Regions from separate parts of the Vreelandella sp. EE27 genome, predicted to be linked through region 3. Evidence: predicted binding sites of a transcription regulator. Region 3 holds the regulator's gene; each other region holds the start of a gene.
What was found. Region 3 encodes PhoB, which activates phosphate uptake and scavenging genes when phosphate is short. Its sites were predicted from a motif close to TGTCATANNNNTGTCANA; they were not measured.
Positions count from the first base shown of each region.

Region 1: ugpB (sn-glycerol-3-phosphate ABC transporter substrate-binding protein UgpB) is a predicted target of PhoB. The motif match lies at 2,463-2,480, and genes of this name have one in related genera.
Region 2: ACWHVV_RS06710 (Na/Pi symporter) is a predicted target of PhoB. The motif match lies at 1,966-1,983, and genes of this name have one in related genera.

Region 1 covers NZ_OZ309109.1:250,590-254,731, forward strand. Annotated here, with positions in the region: gene ugpE (sn-glycerol-3-phosphate ABC transporter permease UgpE) at 1-22, opposite strand, end outside; gene ugpA (sn-glycerol-3-phosphate ABC transporter permease UgpA) at 38-922, opposite strand; gene ugpB (sn-glycerol-3-phosphate ABC transporter substrate-binding protein UgpB) at 1,047-2,375, opposite strand; gene argE (acetylornithine deacetylase) at 2,581-3,747, shown strand; gene ACWHVV_RS01235 (hypothetical protein) at 4,066-4,142, shown strand, end outside.
Region 2 covers NZ_OZ309109.1:1,389,748-1,393,889, reverse strand. Annotated here, with positions in the region: gene ACWHVV_RS06715 (PA0069 family radical SAM protein) at 1-544, shown strand, start outside; gene ACWHVV_RS06710 (Na/Pi symporter) at 583-1,722, opposite strand; gene ACWHVV_RS06705 (hypothetical protein) at 2,130-2,366, opposite strand; gene ACWHVV_RS06700 (Na/Pi symporter) at 2,371-3,552, opposite strand; gene ACWHVV_RS06695 (bile acid:sodium symporter family protein) at 3,688-4,142, opposite strand, start outside.
Region 3 covers NZ_OZ309109.1:3,878,996-3,883,137, forward strand. Annotated here, with positions in the region: gene phoR (phosphate regulon sensor histidine kinase PhoR) at 1-1,117, opposite strand, end outside; gene phoB (phosphate regulon transcriptional regulator PhoB) at 1,121-1,810, opposite strand; gene ubiA (4-hydroxybenzoate octaprenyltransferase) at 1,906-2,796, opposite strand; gene ACWHVV_RS18150 (chorismate--pyruvate lyase family protein) at 2,830-3,393, opposite strand; gene ACWHVV_RS18155 (FAD-dependent oxidoreductase) at 3,548-4,142, shown strand, end outside.

The DNA of each region.
Region 1 (4,142 bases), 340 kb from region 3:
GATAGGGTCTGTTTTCGACCATGATGGATCCCTGTGCCTAGTAGTTGACGCGGCGTTCCACGTAGCGGAACTGGATGAACGTCAGCACGATCACGATGCCCATCAACATGACCGACTGGGCGGAGGACGAACCGATGTTGAGCCCGGCCACCCCGTCGGTGTAGACCTTGTAGACCAGCGTCATCGTCGCCTGGCCCGGCCCGCCGCCGGTGGTGGCGTCGATCACCCCGAAGGTCTCGAACATCACGTAGTTGATGTTGATGATCAGCAAGAAGAAGGTGGTCGGTGATAAAAGCGGGAAGACGATGGTCCAGAAGCGTTTGAACGGCGTGGCGCCGTCGATGGCCGCGGCCTCGATCAATGAATGGGGTACCGACTGAAGCCCGGCCAGAAAGAACAGAAAGTTGTAGGAGATCTGCTTCCAGGCGGCGGCGATGGTGATCAGGATCATCGCCTGGCTACCCGAGACCCGGTGGTTCCAGTTGATACCGAACCAGTCGAGCAAGTGGGGCAGAAGGCCGATGGTCGGGTTGAACAGAAACCACCACAACACCCCGGCGACCACCGGGGCCACGGCGTAGGGCCAGACCAGCAGCGTGGTGTAGAACCGGGCGCTTTTCAGCACCCGGTTGACGCACACCGCCAGTAAAAGCGCGGTGCCCATGGAAAGCGCGGTGACCGAGACGGCAAAAATCGCCGTGCGCCCCAAAGCGTTCAGGTAGCTGGGGTCGGCCAGCACCCGGGCGTAGTTGGCAAGGCCTACGAAGGTGGTGTTGAAGCCGAAGGCGTCGGTGCGCTCGAAGCTCGACTTCACCGCCTGGGTCGCCGGCCAGATAAAGAACACCAGGGTGATCGCCAACTGCGGCGCTAACAAAAAGAAGGGGAGCCACCGGCTTTGATAGGTGGAGCGTTTGGTCTGCATGAGGCGTCCTGTTGAACCCGGCCCGGAGAAAGCCCACCCATAGGTCCGCGTCGTCGGGCGTATAGGTGGGCCCTCACAACAAACCCCGGCTTATAGAAGCCGGGGTTCGAGTGGTGCCGCTAAATTAGTTATTGGCGGCTTCGAAGTCGCGCAGGATCTGGTTGCCGCGCTCTACCGCGTCATCCAGCGCTTCCTGGCCGCTCTTGTTACCCGCCAGCACCGCCTGGAACTCTTCATCGAGTACCATGCGTACCTGGGTGTAATTGCCAAAGCGCAGGCCCTTGGAGTTCTCGGTGGGTTCGTTGAGGTTGATCTGCTCGATGGCGATATCCGCGCCCGGGTTCTCGTCGTAGTAGCCCTGCTCTTGGGTCAGCTCGAACGCGGCGGTGGTGATCGGCAGATACCCCGTGCCCTGGTGCCACTCGGCCTGTACCTCGGGCAGTGACAGGTACTCCAGAAACTCCGCGACGCCGGTGTACTCGTCGTCTTCGTGGCCGGAAAGGACCCAAAGCGTGGCGCCACCGATGATCGAGTTCTGCGGCGCGCCGTCCACGTCGTCATAGTAGGGCAGCATGCCAAAGCCGACTTCGAAGTCCGAGTTGGCCAGCACGTCCGCCCGCGATGCGGAGGAGTTCATGTACATCGCGCAGTCGCCGGAGTAGAACGCCGGGGCTGCGTCCGGGCCGTTGGCCGGGCCGCCGTAGCTATACACACCGCTATCCGACCACTCCTTGATCTGATCCCAAAAGCGCGCCTGCTCTTCGCCGTTAAAGGTGAACTCGGTTTCAAGGCCGCCGAAGCCGTTCTCCTGGGTGCCGATCGGCAGGTCGTGCAGCGCCGAGAAGTTCTCAAGCCCCACCCAGTTGGCCGCGTAGGCCATGGTGAAACCACAGGACGCCGCGCCTTCATCGACGATCTGTTGACCCATCTCGCCCATTTCCTGCCAGGTGGTCGGCGGGGTTTCCGGATCGAGGCCGGCCGCTTCGAAAGCGTCCTTGTTGTAGTAGAGAATCGGCGTGGAGGAGTTGAACGGCATGGAGAGCATGTTGCCGTCGGTGTCGGTGTAGTAGCCGGTCACCACGGGCAGGTAGTCGTCCGGATCGAAGTCACTGCCGTGCTCTTCCATCAGCTCGAAGACCGGGTAGATCGCGCCCCGAGCGGCCATCATGGTGCCGGTGCCGACTTCGTAGATCTGGACGATGTGCGGCTGCTGGCCGGCGCGGAAGGCGGCGATGGTGTTGACCATCGTCTCTTCGTACTCGCCACGATACGAAGGATTCACCCGGTATTCGTCCTGGGAGGCGTTGAAGTCCTCGGCCAGCGCGCTCAGGCGCTCGCCCAGCTCCCCGCCCATGGAGTGCCACCAGGTGATCTCGGTGGCGGCCTGGGCGGAAACGCTCAAGGTAGCCGCCGCGATGCCTACAGAGAGGGCACGTAACGTGAAACGAGACATAAAAGCTCCTTTAGGGCCTGGGATCGGCCGGGTGGCACAGTACGTTTAGGGCGTTTTTTTTGGTTGCACTGAACATTAGTGAGTGTACATGACATTTTGATGAACGCTACGCGCAGCCCCCGGTTTGCTCATGCAACTTTGGCCGTAGGCGGTGCGCCCCCGGCGGTGATAGGGTAATGAAAAGACGTCAATCAAGGGCCACGCCATGACCGATGCACAAGCGCTACTCAGCCAACTGGTTGCTTTCGATACCACTTCCCGCGGCTCCAACCTGGCGCTGATCGAATTCGTCGAAGGGTATCTCGCCGAATACGGCGTTACCTCGGAGCGGGTAATGAGCCCTTGCGGCACCAAGGCGAATTTGATCGCGCGCATCGGCCCGGACGCCCCGGGCGGGGTGATGCTCTCCGGCCACACCGACGTGGTCCCGGTCGAAGGCCAGCCCTGGTCGACGGACCCTTTTACGCTGGTCGAAGGCGACGACGACCGCCTGTTTGGTCGCGGTACCTGCGACATGAAAGGCTTCATCGCCTGCGCGCTGGTCATGGTGCCCGAGTGGGTGAAAGCGCCGCTCAAACAGCCCATTTACTTCGGTTTTTCCTATGATGAGGAGATCGGCTGCGTCGGCGCGCCGGCGCTGATCGAGCGCTTTTTCGATCACTACTCGACCACCGCGCACGTGATCGTCGGTGAGCCCACCAGTATGCAGCCGGTGGTGGCGCAAAAGGGCGCGACCAACCTGCGCACTACGGTCACCGGGGTCGAGGCGCACAGCAGCCAGGTCAACCAGGGCACCTCGGCCATTCACGTGGCCGCGCGTTTGGTCACCTTCATCGAGGACACCATGGCCGCCCTGGTGGAAGAAGGGCGTGTGGATGAGGCGTTCAACGTGCCCCACACCAGCCTGCACGTAGGCCGCATCCGGGGCGGCACGGCGATCAACATCACCGCCCGGGAGTGCCAGTTCGAGTGGGAGATCCGCCACCTGCCCACGGACACCTTCGAAGATGTTTTCGCTCGTTTCGAAGCGTTTGGTGAAACGCTCAAGGCCGAGCTGCAGGCCCGGGGCAAAACCGTCGACATCGCCACCGAGGCGCTCAACGTCACGGTGCCGGGCCTGGCCGATCGCGACAACGACACGGTGCTGCGCCTGGCCAAGGAACACTTGCCAGGGCAGTGCTGCAACCACGCCGTGGCCTACGCCACCGAAGCCGGCCAGTTCCAGGGCCAGGGCCTGCAAACCATCATCCTGGGGCCGGGCAGCATCGCCCAGGCCCACCAGCCCGACGAGTACATCGACAAAAGCGAGCTCGCAGCGTGCCTGGATTTCATGACCCGGATGGGCAAAGCGCTCGAGTCGCCATTTTCCTAGGCTCTGTCTGAAAAGTGCCTGCGCTCGACAATACGGCGTTAAAAATTGGCTCGCGCGCGAGTCCGATCAAAATACTCATTTACACATGTAAACTCCGTTTTTTCGCCAATTTTTGCCTTGTCTTGTCTTCGCTCGTCGACTTTTCAGGCAGACCCTAACCCCCGCCCGCTTGGGCGTCGGTCAACCTCGCTAATCGGTTCCCCGTATCGCGAAGAAGGTGTCGCGATAAAGTGTTGCGTCATGTCCAGTATCATTAGGATAATGTGAAATAGCGATAGACTATTTTGCCGATAAGCTTGGTTAATTGAGGAGGTAGCGGTGAGCGGGAAATTCAATCTATGGGCAGGTGCTGCCGCGGTGCTGCTACTGGCGGGCTGTGGAAGCGACTACCCGGA
Region 2 (4,142 bases), 1.5 Mb from region 3:
CGAGCACCGCCTGGTGCGCGTGCTGGTCAGCCTGACCAGCCTGGATGCAAATTTGAAGCGCACGCTGGAGCCACGCGCAGCCTCGCCCCAGGCGCGGCTGAAGGTGATCCGCGAGCTCAACACGGCGGGTATCCCGGTGGGTGTGCTGGTCTCGCCGGTGATTCCCGGGCTTACCGATCACGAGATCGAGCGGTTAGTCGAGGCCGCGAGCCGCTCTGGCGCGCGCACGGCAAACTGGATGCTGTTGCGCTTGCCCCGTGAGGTCGCGCCGCTGTTCGAAGAGTGGCTGGTCACCCACTACCCCGAGCGCGCCGACAAGGTGATGAGCCTGATTCGCCAGTGCCGTGGCGGTAAAACCAACGAGGCGGCGTTTGGCAAGCGTTTTCGCGGCGAAGGGGTGTTCGTCGATATGATCGACCAGCGTTTCAAGCGCGCCAGCCGTCAGTGGGGTATGCAGCCCCGGGCCGAGCAGGGCCTCAATACCCGGGACTTCAGAGCACCCCACGCTCAGGGCGATCTATTCGACTTGGCCGGTCCCGGCTAACGTTGGTGCGTTCGCAGCTCGTCGAGCTATTCAGGGCATTATCCGGCTATGACGGTAATGGCAATCAACAAGGCGGGCAGCGCGATAAACACGCCCAGCACCCACACACCGGCGACTTCTTTGCGCTCGACGCTGGCCCGGCCCAACCACTGGGCACCTTTGACCGGCAGCAGGCGTAAAAACGGTATTCCACCGATAATCAACACGGCAAACACGTTGAACAGCAGATGCACCAGAGCGATTTCCAACGCCAGCAGCGCCGTGGGGCCGCTGATGGCCGTCGCCGCGAGCAGTGCGGTCATGGTGGTCCCCAGGTTACTGCCAATCGTGAAGGGATAGATTTGGCGTAGGGTAAACGCACCGGAGCCGGCCATGGGCACCGTCAGGCTGGTGGTCGTCGACGAAGACTGCACCAGTAGCGTCACCAGCGCGCCGGACATAACACCGGTGATCGAGCCGCGCCCGATGGCGCTGAGCATGATCTGCCGGGCGCGCCCGACCATCAGCCTTGATAACAGCTTGCCGATGTAGCGAATGGTGAGAAAGATCATCGCGACCCCCACGAGGATCAGGGCGGCGCCCAACGCCACCTCCGGAAGACGCGAAAGCGCACTCGCCACAAAATCCGCGACCGGGTCGGTCGCCTGACCGACGAAATTGACGCGCTCGAGGGAAAGGTCTGCATCCCCGTAAAAGAGCACCGCCACGCGTTCGGCCAGGCGCTCCAGTGGGCTGAATAGAATCTCGATGGGCAGCAGGATGGCGACCGCTAACAGGTTGAAAAAGTCGTGCATCGTCGCGGCGGCAAAGGCGCGGCGAAACGCGTTATCGTCTTTCACATGGCCAAGGCTTACCAGGGTGCTGGTTAAGGTGGTGCCCACATTGGCGCCCATGATCATGGGCACCGCCAGCGCCACGGGCAGCCCGCCGGCGACCATACCGACAATCACCGAGGTGACCGTGGAGGAGGATTGAATCAGCGCCGTCGTGATAATGCCGATCATCAGCCCCACGAAGGGGTTGGTGGCAAAGGCGAAGAGCTGTTCGGCTTGATCGCCCAGGCTTTGCTGGAAACCCTCGCCGACGATGGATACCGCACAAATCAGAAAATAAACGAGCAGCGCAAGCGCCAGCCATTGCCCCAGCTGGCCGCGTCGTATTTTTTGTTGATGGTGCATGACGTTACTCTCTGCCCGGCGCCTGGCCGTCTCTACCATGGTGAGACGCTCCAGCGGCTTATACGCATCAAAGCGCTAGGCTCTGTCTGAAAAGTGCCTGCGCTCGACAATACGGCGTTAAAAATTGGCTCAAAATACTCATTTACACATGTAAACTCCGTTTTTTCGCCAATTTTTGCCTTGTCTTGTCTTCGCTCGTCGACTTTTCAGACAGACCCTAAACGCTTTAGCCTGCACCATCAACGTGACATACTGGTGACAAGGACGCCGTGTCGTCTTTGCCAGTTTGTCTGCCGCTACATCATCGAAAACCGGGGGCGATCACCCGCGCCTTGGGTCGCCACCCCCGAGAAGAAGATCATCTCGGTGATGGCGAAACTTCAGAAGGGCCTTGCATGCGCTGAATATCAGCGCTCGCCGCGGCGTTCGCGTAGCTCGCTGAGCACCAGTGCAAAAAAGCCGCGAATTTCCTGAAGCCTGGGCCGGGCCTCGTGAATTAACGTATCCACCGACTCGATCTCGCGGTGCTGGTCCTCACGGGCGGCGAGCTCGGTTCTGATCTCCTCTATCAGTTCGGCGGAGTCGTTCAACATGGCCTTGAGCTCGGCGGTTGATGTGCTTTCGAGGCGTTGTTCAAAACTCATGGCGTTATCCTAGCATCGTCGTAATGGCAATGAGCGCTGCGGGCAGCGCAACGAAAGCACCCAGCACCCAGGCGGCCGCCAATGTTTTACGCTCGGCGGCCAGGTCGCCGAGCCGCCGGGCCCCCTTGACGGGCAGCAGGCGTAAAAACGGCAGACCGCCAATGATGAGGATGGCAAAGAGGTTAAAGAAGAGGTGAACCAGGGCGATTTCCAACGCCAGCATAGCGTGCTCGCCACTCACGGCGGTTGCAGCCAGCAAAGCGGTAAAGGTGGTACCGACGTTCCCGCCCAGGGTGAAGGGGTAGATCTGCCTTAACGTAAAGGTGCCGGAGCCCGCCAGCGGGACCATCAAGCTGGTCGTGGTCGACGAGGACTGTACCAGAATGGTCACCAGCGTGCCGGAGATGACGCCGGTCACCGGGCCACGGCCGATGGCATTATTCATGATGCGCTTGGCACGACCCACCATCAGTTTCTTGAGCAGTTTGCCAATGTAGCGAATGGATAAAAAGATGGCCGTAATGCCGATCGCGATCATGACGATGCCGCCGAGTATGGTAGGCAGCCCTGAGACCAGGCTCTCTACCGAGCCCGTGACGGGGTCGGTGGCAAAACCCAACAGGTCCGCGTTCTCGATCGACAAATCCGCATCGCCGTAGAAAAGCTCGGCTACTTGCAGCGCTATACGCTCCAACGGGCTAAAGAGTATTTCCAGCGGCAGTAGAATCGCCACCGCCAGAAAGTTGAAAAAGTCGTGCACCGTAGCGGCGGCGAAAGCGCGGCGAAACTCGTCTTTATTGCGCACATGCCCCAGGCTAACCAACGTATTGGTCATGGTAGTGCCGATATTGGCGCCCATGACCATGGGCACGGCGATCGCCACCGGCAAGCCCCCGGCCACCATGGCCACAATAATAGAGGTTACCGTCGAGGAGGACTGAATAAGCGAGGTGGCCACGATACCGACCATGAGCCCGACCAAGGGGTTGGTGGCGAACTCGAAAAGCTGCTCGGCCTGGCCGCCGGTAGCGGTGCTGAAACCGTCGCCGATCACCGAAACCGCACAAATAAGGCAATAAATCAGCAAAAGCAGCGTTAGCCAATGCGTGGCTCGCCCACCTCGCGCACTGCTTTCTTCATCGTCGCGCGTAGTATGATCGGCTACGCTTGTCGTCGCTTCGGTCATCGTCTTACCCTCAGTAGGAAGTAAAGCGCCATCGCTCTCTGACTAAGCTTTACCCAGCATGACCGACAACCAATGACAATAAAGTGACCAGCGTCCTTCTGATTTGATTATTTCCCCATCTTTTTGAAGAGGTTTTCAGCCCCGCGCCAGTATTTTGGCCGCGATGGGTGAGGTGATCATCTGAATCACCGCAAAGAAGGCAGCGGGAATCGCGACTTCCGAGGGCAAACCGGAGGCCGCCACGAACGCCGCGGCAATGCTGAATTCCTTTTTGCTAACGGTGAACAGGTAGGTGATGATCTCCTTGCGGTCACGCGTGACCAGCCGCGAGGCCATGCCGACCAGGTAGCCCGCAAGGTTCAGACAAAGCGCCGCGCCCGCGATCACGAAAGCGTACGCGCCGTAGCCGATGATGGTCTCGGCGTTGGGCCCGACCACGGCCAGCAGTATCAACAGGTAGACGCTGGAGCCAAGGCCTGCATAGGTGGCATCGAAACGCGCTAAAAAGCCCGTGAACATCGTGCGCAAGGTGACTCCCAATACCGTGGGTAGTAAAACGATCAACACCAGCTCGACGATGATCGCCCCTA
Region 3 (4,142 bases):
GGGGAATATGGACCGGGTCGATACCGTGCCCATTATCCTCCACTTCGATACAGACGCCGCCGTCAAGGAGGGGGGCGTAGCGCAGCGTGATCTCGCTCCCCCCGGGGGCGTAACGCACGGCGTTGAACATCAGGTTGGAAACGGCGCTTCGAAGCTCCTGCTCGCTTCCGATCAGCCGCGCGTCGCTTTCGATCACAAGCTCGATACTCTGGGGCTCGGTGTGCTGCTGCTGGGAAAGAGCGTTGGCATCCTGGTGAATGCTTTGTAAAAGCGGCGCCAACGCCAGCGGCTGATGATCCTTACCGCCCTGGTCGATTTCCAATCGGGAAAGCAGTAGCAGGTCATTGACCAGGTTCTGCATACGCAGGGTTTGCGCCTGCATCTGGCCGATACTGCGCCCCAACCGGGGCGGCAGCTCGTCTTTTAAATCGCTGTAGGTTTCCAGGTAACCCGAAAGCACGGTAAGCGGCGTGCGTAATTCGTGGGACACGTTGGCCACGAAATCACGGCGCATCTGCTCCAGGCGGTGCAGCCGGGTAATATCGCGCGCCATTACCAGACGCTCGTCATCGCCGTAGAGCGTGATTTGATACTCGAGAATACGCCGCTCGTCGATCGGCGAGGTAAGCGTTAACGGCTCGCTGTACTGGCGCGCGGAGAAGTAGCGTACGAAGGCGGGATCGCGCAGCAAATTGGTAATGTGCTGGCCACGGTCGTGGGCGGTTTGCAGTCCCAGCATCTGGTGCGCGGCGCTGTTCCACCATTCGAGATCGCCGTGGCGGTCGAGCATGACCACGCTGTCGCGCATCGCCTCAGAAGACTCCTGGATACGCGCAAGCGTGGCTCTTAGTCGGCTTTGCGTGATCCGCTGGCTTTTCTGGTAGCGGTAGAGTCGGTCCAGCAGCTCACCCCAAAGGCCCTTGGCCGCGGGGGGCTCTTCGTTGGGCGTGAAGGTCAGCCACTGATGCAGGGTACGCAGTTGGCGCAGATGATAGAAAAGACACGCCCCCAAACCCGCTGACAGCCCCAGCCCCGGCGAGCCAAACAGCCAACCCAGGACGACGCCGAGGGTGGCCAGACCCGCGATACGCCAAAGCTCTCGGCTCCACAAACGCACGCGCTACACCCGGGCGGAGAAGCGGTACCCGGTGCCGCGCACCGTTTGAATCAGGTTCTGGTGGGCATCGCCCAGCGCCTTACGCAGACGGCGGATATGCACGTCCACGGTGCGCTCTTCGACGTAGACGTTGCCGCCCCATACCTGATCCAACAGCTGGCTACGGGTGTAGGCGCGCTCCTGATGGGTCATGAAAAACTGCAGTAAGCGATATTCGGTGGGCCCCATATCCAATGCCTTGCCGTGGGCGCTGACCCGATGGCTTACCGGATCGAGCATCAAACCGTTGATTTCGATGGGGTCTTCCACGCCGCGTGGCGTCGTTCGGCGCAGCACCGCTTTCAAACGTGCCACCAGTTCGCGAGGCGAAAACGGCTTGGTGATGTAGTCGTCTGCCCCCGCTTCGAGCCCCTGGATCTTGTTATCTTCTTCGCCCTTGGCGGTCAGCATGATGATCGGGATCTCGGCGGTCGCCTCTTCGCGCTTCAGCCGCCTTGCAAGCTCGATCCCGCTGGTGCCCGGCATCATCCAGTCAAGCAGCAGAAGGTCCGGCTGATGGTCCACGACCAGGGCGTGGGCGTCCTGGGCATTGTCCGCTTCGAGCACGCGATAGTCCGCCATTTCCAGCGCCACCGCGATCATCTCGCGAATGGGCGCCTCATCATCGACGATCAAAACGGTCTTGGCGGTCATTGGCGGGCCTCACGGTGTCCAAACGAAAGTGGTTCGATGACATATCGGTGACAATCACACCATGGGCGGGTGACAGTTTTATGACATCCCCGACATTAGCCTGTCACCGGCCACCAGCTCAAGGCCAGCCCGGCAAATACCAGAAGTCCCGACCAGTGGTTGTTCAAAAACGCCTGAAAGCACGCGTCGCGCTCGCGGCCAACGATCAAGCGCTGCTGATGCACGAAGGTCACCGCCATGGCCACAAGGCCCAGCCAGAAGAATCCGCCAAGCCCTACACGCCAGCCCACCAGCGCCAGCAGCGCAAGCGTGGCCGCCTGCAGCAGCCCGATGATCAACCGGTCGGCCTCGCCAAACAGCACGGCGGTCGATTTGATGCCGATCTTCAGGTCATCGTCGCGATCCACCATGGCGTATTGGGTGTCGTAGGCGACGGTCCACAGCACGTTGGCTAAAAACAGAATCCACGCCTCGAGAGGCACGTAGCCCAGCACCGCGCCGAACGCCATGGGGATCGCCCAGGAGAACGCGGCGCCCAGTACCACTTGCGGGAAATGGGTATAGCGCTTCATGAAGGGGTAGATAAACGCCAGCGCCACGCCGCCCAACGAGAGGGCCACGGTAAACCAGTTGGTCAGCAGGACCAGCACGAAGGAGGCGGCGACCAGCAAGATGAACAGCAGTTTGGCTTCGGCCTCGCTGATACGCCCGGTCGCCAGCGGCCGGTTTTTAGTGCGTTTGACGTGGCCATCGAAGTGGCGGTCGGCGTAGTCGTTCACCACGCAGCCCGCCGCGCGCATGGTGTAGACCCCGGCGATGAAGATCAGCAGCACGCCACGCCCCGGCACGCCTTCGCCGGCCACCCACAGCGCCCAAAGGGTCGGCCACATCAAAAGCCAGGTGCCGATGGGCCGGTCCAGGCGCATCAGGGTGATGAAATCCGCCGCCCGAGACCACCCGGTAGGGCGCAGCAGTGAACGATCCATGCTTACCTCTCAAAGACAAAACGCGCGTCTAGCCTAGCGCGAAGCCATGCCAAGATCATCCGCCATCGTGGATAAAAAGGCCTCCTGGACCAATAGCGCCAGGCCGGTGTGATAAAAGACCGAACGCCGCGCCCACACCCCGGCCGCCCCAGGAGGACACAAGCGGCGGGCAAACGCTGGCCGCTGGCGGGTAGCAAAGAGGGGCCCGCGTACAAGATCCGGCTGGCGAAACAGCCAGCTCCCCAGTGAACGTTCGCCAAGGTGCTTTAGGTGTTGCCCCTGAAGCTGCTCGAGAGGCGCCACCGAGCGCGCCACTACCCAAGGGGCGTCATCCACGCACAGAGCCACTTCACGAAGCCAGGCCAGACGGCGCGGCGCCAGGCCCAGTGTCAGCGCTTCGTCGCGGGTGGGCACCCCTACCGTTTGGCGCAAAAGCTGCACACGAAAGGGGTTGGGCTGGCCTGCCGAGACCAGCCGCTGGGTCAGGGAATCGGTCGAGGCCACCCACTGCCACCAGGCGGCGCTCATGGCCGGGCGCAGCGCGTTCACGGGTTGCCAGCGCGCGTAGGGGGTAGGGTGCAAAAGGTGTGAAGCCACGCGGCCTCCTGGGCGGTCAAGTCGTTGAAGCTAGTGTAACATGACGTTCTAACGCACTTTTCTCAACGACATTTTCTTGAAGACCGTTCATTTAAAGACCCTTCATTTAAAGACAGTCATTGAAAACATCATGGTTCCAACACTGGGTGATGGCATGACCCATTCCTTCTCTCAAACCGAAAAGCCGGTGGATTTGATCATCCTGGGCACCGGCATGGCCGGTGTCGGTCTGGCCCGGGCATTGCGGCGCCAAGGTGACACCCGCTCGATCACCCTGGTAAGTTTCGACAGCGGCGATGAGTACAGCAAGCCACTGCTCTCCACGGGCTTTGGCAAACGCCTGGCGCCCGAGGCACTCGCCAGGCAAAGCGCCGACGAGGTGGCCCGCGAGCTCGACGCCACGCTGCGCCCCCATACCCATGTCACCGCGCTCGACGTCGATAGCCGGCGCCTGACGCTTGCCAACGGCGAGCAGCTTGCTTTCGAAAAGCTCGTGCTGGCCACCGGCGCCAGCCCACGCCTGGCCCTTGACGTGCCCGACACGTTGACCGGGCGCTTTTTCAGCGTGAACGACCTGGACGACTACCGGGGCTTGCATGAAGCACTGGCTTCGCGCAGTGCCCGGGTGGCGATCATTGGTGCAGGACTGGTCGGCTGCGAATTCGCCAACGATCTGCACGCCGCGGGTCACCAGGTCACGCTAATCGCCCCGGAAGCCACGCCGCTACCGCGCCTTCTACCCGCGCCGC